Regions from separate parts of the Pseudoalteromonas sp. TAB23 genome, predicted to be linked through region 1. Evidence: predicted binding sites of a transcription regulator. Region 1 holds the regulator's gene; the other holds the start of a gene.

Region 1 (3,671 bases):
TATAAGCAGATTGGTATTATTTCGTTGATTTTAACTATCCCCTCCTTTTGCATAACTATTTCCTATTCTTATTCTGAGTATGCATAATCCTTTACAGACAAATCGATAGATATTCTCTATATTTTAAATAGTACAATTTTTAACTAGGTTGATAAAAGTAGCTAACGTGGGCTTATCTGTTTTTAAAGTAGGGTAGTAGGCTGTTATTCTAAGTTTATGCTGTTACTTTAAGTATACATTTTATAAGATTTTGATAGGTATAAAAGCACCTTAAAACTTACTTTTTAGGTGAATTTTTATTTATTAAATGTCGATATAATCCTGCAAAGTTACTGAAAAACCTCTTAAAATTAAAGGATATAGCATATAACAGGATAGACCTGATATTGCTTGGAATTTAAAAATAATAAGGGTATCGTACCCCAAGACTCCATCTCTCACTTTAACTTAAATTGCAGGATACAATCGCGTTATGTCTGACTTTCGTGAACAAGCACTACATTACCACTCACATCCCGTACCAGGTAAAATTAGCATTGAGCTTACAAAACCAGCTGAAACGGCTCATGATCTTGCACTTGCGTATAGCCCAGGTGTTGCCGAACCTGTACGTGAAATAGCTGCAGATCCTGCAAATGCTTATAAATATACTGGTAAAGGTAACATGGTTGCGGTTATTACTAATGGTACTGCAATTCTAGGCCTTGGTAATTTAGGTCCTTTAGCTTCTAAGCCTGTAATGGAAGGTAAAGCGTTATTGTTTAAACGTTTTGCAGGGCTTGATTCTATCGATATTGAAGTTAAGCACAAAACAACAGAAGACTTTATTAATACGGTTGCCAATATTGCCGACACATTCGGTGGCATTAACCTTGAAGATATTAAAGCACCAGAGTGTTTTGAAATTGAAAAAGCATTAATAGAGCGTTGTAGCATTCCTGTTTTTCATGACGATCAACACGGTACTGCCATTGTAACGGCTGCTGGTATGTTAAATGCGCTAGAAGTACAAGGTAAGTCAATTGAAGATGCAATTATTGTATGTTTAGGTGCAGGCGCTGCCGCTGTTGCGTGTATGGAGCTGTTAATTAAGTGTGGTGCACTGCGTGAACACATTTATATGCTTGACCGCAAAGGTGTTATTCATACTCGCCGCGATGACTTAAATGAATACAAACAGCTTTTTGCTAATAATACCGATAAGCGTACATTGCAAGATGTAATTGCAGATGCAGATGTATTTGTAGGCGTTTCTGGCCCTAACTTATTAGCGGCTGAAGATTTAAAGCTAATGGCTGCAAAACCAGTTGTGTTTGCATGTTCAAACCCAGATCCTGAGATTGATCCTGCTCTTGCGCACGGCGCACGCAACGATTTAATCATGGCAACAGGGCGCTCTGATTACCCTAACCAAGTTAATAATGTTTTATGTTTCCCGTTTATTTTCCGTGGTGCGCTTGATGTACGTGCAAGCGCTATTAACGATGAAATGAAAATTGCTGCAGTAGATGCTATTCGAAGTATTGCCAAAGAGCCAGTACCTGCAGAAGTTTTAAAAGCCGCTGGTGTAGATAAACTAGAATTTGGTGCGCAGTATATTATTCCAAAACCAATGGATCCACGTTTACTGCCGCGTATAGCAAGAGCTGTTGCACTTGCTGCTATTGAGTCAGGTGTTGCACAAATTGAGCTACCTGAAAACTATATGCAGTAAATCTATACAGTAGAGCTATGCAATAAAATTTAGACATAAAAAAACCTCAGTAATTACTGAGGTTTTTTTGTCTTTGTAATATTTATTCTTCGTTTAAAACGGGTACTTCTAGACCCATTTCTTGCATTATTTTTTTAACTTCTTCTGGCACTTTTTCGGCGTTATCTTTACGTAAGTCATCGTCATTTGGTAAAGGTTGGCCAGTAAAAGCATGCAAAAATGCCTCACATAGCAATTCACTATTTGTAGCATGGCGAAGGTTATTGATTTGACGACGTGTACGTTCGTCAGTTAATACCTTTAATACATTTAGCGGGATCGAAACGGTGATCTTTTTAACTTGCTCTGATTTTTTACCGTGTTCTGCGTATGGGTGAATATACTCACCATTCCATTTAGCCATAAGATGTATCGTTGCCTCAGATTATTAATTTCTCACACGGTATAAAAAGCGTGTAAATATGCGTGAAATTCTATCGATTTAAAAAAGATAGTCAAATAATAGATACCGATCTATCTTAATAAGCCTATTGTAGGTGTAAAGATAAGCACACTTTTGTGAGCTAAAATGTGTTATTCGCAGAGGCCCCTTCTACTTTTAGCCATCTAGAGCTTTAAAATACTTTGACTTATCAAAACGGATAACTTACTCTTTTAGACGTCTAAACATCCAAATTAATCAGGTGACGAATATGAGCGAAAAAAACAAAGCGACCATTGCTGTACGTAACGGCGTTGATGCTGATAAACATCATGGTGCGGTGGTACCGCCAATTTATTTATCGACTACTTATTCGTTTGCCGACTTTGATACTAAGCGTGAGTATGATTATGGTCGTAGCGGTAATCCTAATCGTGATATTTTAGCTGAGACGCTTGCTAAGCTTGAAGGTGGCGCTCGTGGCATAATTACAGCTACAGGCATGGCTGCCGTGCATTTAGCTACTCAGCTACTTAATAGTGACGATACGTTAGTAATTCCACATGATTGTTATGGTGGCAGCTATCGTTTATTTACATCTTTACAAAAACGCGGACTACTAAAGCTCGAAATATTAGATTTAACAAAAGAAGAAAGCCTTCAACAAATTTTAGTAATTAAACCAAAGCTTATTTGGATAGAAACCCCAAGTAACCCAGTACTTCGTTTAACAGATATTAAAGCGGTTACCGATATTGCAAAGCAATGCGGTGCATTGGTGGCTGCAGATAACACGTTTTTGTCGCCGGCCTTACAAAACCCTATTAAGTTTGGTGTAGATATTGTGGTGCATTCAACCACTAAATACATTAACGGACACTCAGATGTAGTAGGCGGCGCTGTTATTGCAGCAACACAAGAGTTAGGCAATGAGCTTGCTTGGTGGGCTAATAACATTGGTATTACGGGTGCGCCTTTTGATAGCTATTTAACGCTTCGTGGTTTACGTACTTTAAATGTGCGTCTAAGGCAGCATCAAGAAAATGCACTGGCAATAGCTAAGTATCTTGAAAGCTCTGAATATGTAAGCCAAGTTTACTACCCAGGTCTTGAGTCACATCCTCAACATGAGCTGGCTAAAGCACAGCAACTTGGTTTTGGTGGCATGGTTAGTTTTGATATTAAAGGCGATATAAATGACGCTGCGGCATTTTTAACTAGTCTTAAAACGTTTAGTTTAGCTGAGTCACTAGGTGGCGTAGAGAGCTTGATTTGTCACCCTGCAACTATGACGCACGCAGGTATGGAGGCAACAGCACGTTTAGAAGCGGGTGTGGGCGATACGCTTATTCGTATTTCGGTAGGTATTGAAGATATACACGATTTAGTCGCTGATTTTGAGCGAGTGTTTGAACTTGTAAAACCAGGGCAAAATAAAAATGTTGGCCGTGTAGGCAAAGGTGCAGGCACTTCTGGTGGGAACGTTAAATTAAGTGCAGCCCGTCCGGCGCTTTGGTGATTAATATGGTCAATTGT
Region 2 (3,671 bases), on a different contig from region 1:
GCTTGGTTGCTTCATTAATGCAGCCATACGTACGGCATTTTTTGCATATTCAACAAACATTAAGAACGTAGCACCGTAAGGAATAAAACCTTTATGAAGCGCAATACCATTCATAATTGCCGACATACCAAACTCACGCACACCGTAATAAATGTAGTTACCGCTTGCATCATCGCGTGTTAAACCTTTAGAGCCATCCCAAATTGTTAAGTTTGAGCCAGCTAAATCGGCTGAGCCACCCATAAATTCTGGTAATAACGGACCAAACGCATTTAATGCATTTTGCGATGCTTTACGAGACGCTGGGTTTGCTGGGTTTGCTTGTAATTGCTCAATATACGCTTGAGATTTTTCAGCCCAATCGCCAGGAAGTTCGTTATTAATACGACGCTTGTATTCAGCTGCAAGCTCTGGGTATGCTTTTGCGTATGCTGCAAATTTTTCGTCCCAGCTTGATTCAAGCTGTTGACCTTTTTCTTTGCCATCCCACTGTGCGTAAATATCATCAGGAATTTCGAAAGCATCGCCAGTCCAACCTAAAAATTCGCGAGATGCTTTAATTTCATCATCACCTAGTGGAGCACCGTGACAATCATGGCTGCCTGATTTATTAGGTGAGCCGTAACCAATAATTGTTTTACAACAAATTAGTGAAGGTTTATCGGTAACGCTTTTTGCTTCTGCAATTGCAGCACTTACAGCATCGCTGTCGTGGCCATCAACACCACTAATTACATGCCAACCGTATGCTTTAAAGCGAGCTGGCGTGTCATCTGTAAACCAACCTTCTACTTCGCCATCGATTGAGATGCCGTTGTCATCCCAAAATGCAACAAGTTTACCCAGACCTAATGTGCCTGCAAGTGAACCTGATTCATGAGAAATACCTTCCATAAGGCAGCCATCGCCCATAAATGCATAGGTAAAGTGATCAACAATATCGTGACCTTCACGGTTAAACTGTGCAGCTAGCGCTTTTTCAGCAATTGCCATACCTACGGCATTTGTGATCCCTTGACCTAATGGACCCGTAGTAGTTTCGATTCCTGGTGCATAGCCATATTCAGGGTGACCTGGTGTTTTAGAATGCATTTGACGGAAGTTTTTAATTTCGTCCAGTGGTAAGTCGTAACCACTTAGGTGCAATAGAGAATAGATAAGCATTGAACCGTGGCCGTTTGAAAGAATAAATCTGTCACGGTCAGCCCACTCTGGATTCGTTGGGTTATGTTTTAGATAATCGCGCCATAATACTTCTGCGATATCAGCCATGCCCATAGGGGCTCCAGGGTGACCAGATTTGGCCTTTTGTACTGCGTCCATTGACAAGACGCGAATAGCATTTGCAAGTTCTTTGCGAGATGGCATGAATTCTCCTACCTTTATGTGTATTTGCGCGGGTATTTATGTGTTTGTTTATGCACCCAAGTAACTTGGGTTCGTTTATACCGACCATTCTTACTTATTGTGGGGGCTGTGTGCAATTAAAAACCCTATAAAAGTGAGGCATTATGAATATTTTTTAAGACCAAAAAGTTATTAGTAATTTTATTTAGACGTCTAGGCGTAAAAACACTATGCAAGGTGTTTTGTTTTCGATAAAATACGCCCCTTAATTTTTTAGCGCTAATACCGACGTTTGTGAAGCGCAATATTTGTGAGCAGAATTACAATGGCAAAACATTTATTTACTTCTGAATCAGTTTCTGAAGGTCATCCGGATAAAATCGCCGATCAAATCTCTGATGCGGTACTTGATGCTATCCTAGAGCAAGACTCTCATGCCCGTGTTGCATGCGAAACTTACGTAAAAACCGGTATGGTTATGGTTGGTGGTGAAATCACTACTAGCGCATGGGTTGATATCGAAGAAATTACACGTAAAACAATTCGTGACATTGGCTACACAAATTCAGACATGGGCTTTGATGCCGATTCATGTGCAATTTTAAACACTATTGGTAAACAGTCTCCAGACATTAACCAAGGTGTTGACCGTACTAGCCCAGAAGAGCAAGGCGCTGGCGACCAAGGCTTAATGTTTGGTTACGCATGTAACGAAACAGAAGTACTAATGCCTGCTCCAATTACTTACTCACACCGTTTAGTACAGCGCCAAGCGCAAGTACGCAAAAGCGGCGAGCTTAATTGGTTACGTCCAGATGCAAAATCTCAAGTTACTTTTGCATACGAAAACGGTAAGCCAGTAGGTATTGATGCTGTTGTACTTTCTACTCAGCACAGCGAAGACATTTCGCAAAAAGATTTAGTAGAAGCTGTGATGGAAACAATCATCAAGCCGGTACTTCCTGCAGAACTTATCACAAGTGCAACTAAGTTTTTCATTAACCCAACAGGTCGCTTTGTAATTGGCGGACCAATGGGTGACTGTGGTTTAACTGGTCGTAAAATCATTGTAGATACATACGGTGGTATGGCTCGTCACGGTGGTGGTGCTTTCTCTGGTAAAGATCCATCAAAAGTTGACCGTAGCGCGGCATACGCTGCACGTTACGTTGCTAAAAACATTGTTGCTGCTGGTCTTGCTGACAAGTGTGAGCTACAAGTTTCTTACGCAATTGGTGTTGCAGAGCCTACTTCTATTAGCGTTGAAACGTTTGGTACAAGCAAGCTAGAAGAAAGCCGTTTAATCGAGCTTATTCGTGAACACTTTGACCTGCGCCCTTATGGCTTAATTCAAATGCTTGATTTAGAGCGCCCTATCTACCTTCCTACAGCGGCTTACGGCCACTTTGGTCGTGACGAATTCCCTTGGGAACGTACAGATAAAGCAGACGCACTTCGCGCAGCTGCTGGCCTTTAAGCCAAAATTGTTGTAGTAAATTAAAAACGGCCCTTTTAAGGGCCGTTTTTGCATCTAAAACTTATTCGCTATATTGTTTGTAGAGCGTCTACAAAATAACTATTAAATCGACCTCGAATTCTTTTGTACTTTAGGTATATACTCATTTCATTATAAAAGCTTTAGGGACAGTTAAATGGCCGATAACCTTCGCGTTATATTTGCAGGACTTGCCGATAACGTTGACATAAAAACAGCATGTACAAATTTAGCTGCAAAATTAAAAACGTCAGATGAAAAAGTAGCTCTTTTTTTTAAAGGTAAGCCACTGTTTGCACCAAGCGATAAAGACAAAGCGTTAAAACAGGCTAAGTTACTAGCAGGCTTAGGCATTAAAAGTAAGCTTCAAGCTGTTTCAAACATCACTCAAAATGGCTCAAACCCTGCTGCAAATAACAACCAACGTGATGAACGTATTTTTGATGCACTCGATTACATCACTAGCAGCTTAATACGCCTTGAAGAAAAGCTAGATGAGCTAGAGCAACGCCTTCCTGAAGCTCAATTAAATACACCAGACGAAAGTGTAGACGAATGGCAAAATGACGACCTAATGCTAGATGAGGATTTAGCGACTCCTAAAAAACGCAGTAACTTACTTTTATATTCATTGATTGCAACTGCCACCATTTTGCTAGTCGTACTGGCTGTTTTTTTAATTTTTCCCGATTTATTCTCTTTTTAAAAATGGCTAATTAGTTTAATGAGCAATAAACGCGCACAAATAAGAGCGGAAATTCGTAACACCCGTAAAAACTTGTCAAATAATCAGCAAATAATTGCTGCGCAATCGCTAAAAATGAATTTT

What was found. Region 1 encodes MetJ, which represses methionine synthesis genes. Its sites were predicted from a motif close to TAGACGTCTAGACGTCTA; they were not measured.
Region 2: metK (methionine adenosyltransferase) is a predicted target of MetJ. The motif match lies at 1,554-1,571, and genes of this name have one in related genera.

Annotation. Positions count from the first base shown of each region.
Region 1 covers NZ_AUTP01000215.1:15,556-19,226, forward strand. The annotation lists gene L654_RS0111705 (malic enzyme-like NAD(P)-binding protein) at 473-1,714, shown strand; gene metJ (met regulon transcriptional regulator MetJ) at 1,797-2,117, opposite strand; gene metB (cystathionine gamma-synthase) at 2,407-3,654, shown strand; partial or broken gene metL (bifunctional aspartate kinase/homoserine dehydrogenase II) at 3,660-3,671, shown strand, end outside.
Region 2 covers NZ_AUTP01000206.1:3,999-7,669, reverse strand. The annotation lists gene tkt (transketolase) at 1-1,368, opposite strand, end outside; gene metK (methionine adenosyltransferase) at 1,673-2,824, shown strand; gene L654_RS0110860 (hypothetical protein) at 3,000-3,548, shown strand; gene L654_RS0110855 (5-formyltetrahydrofolate cyclo-ligase) at 3,567-3,671, shown strand, end outside.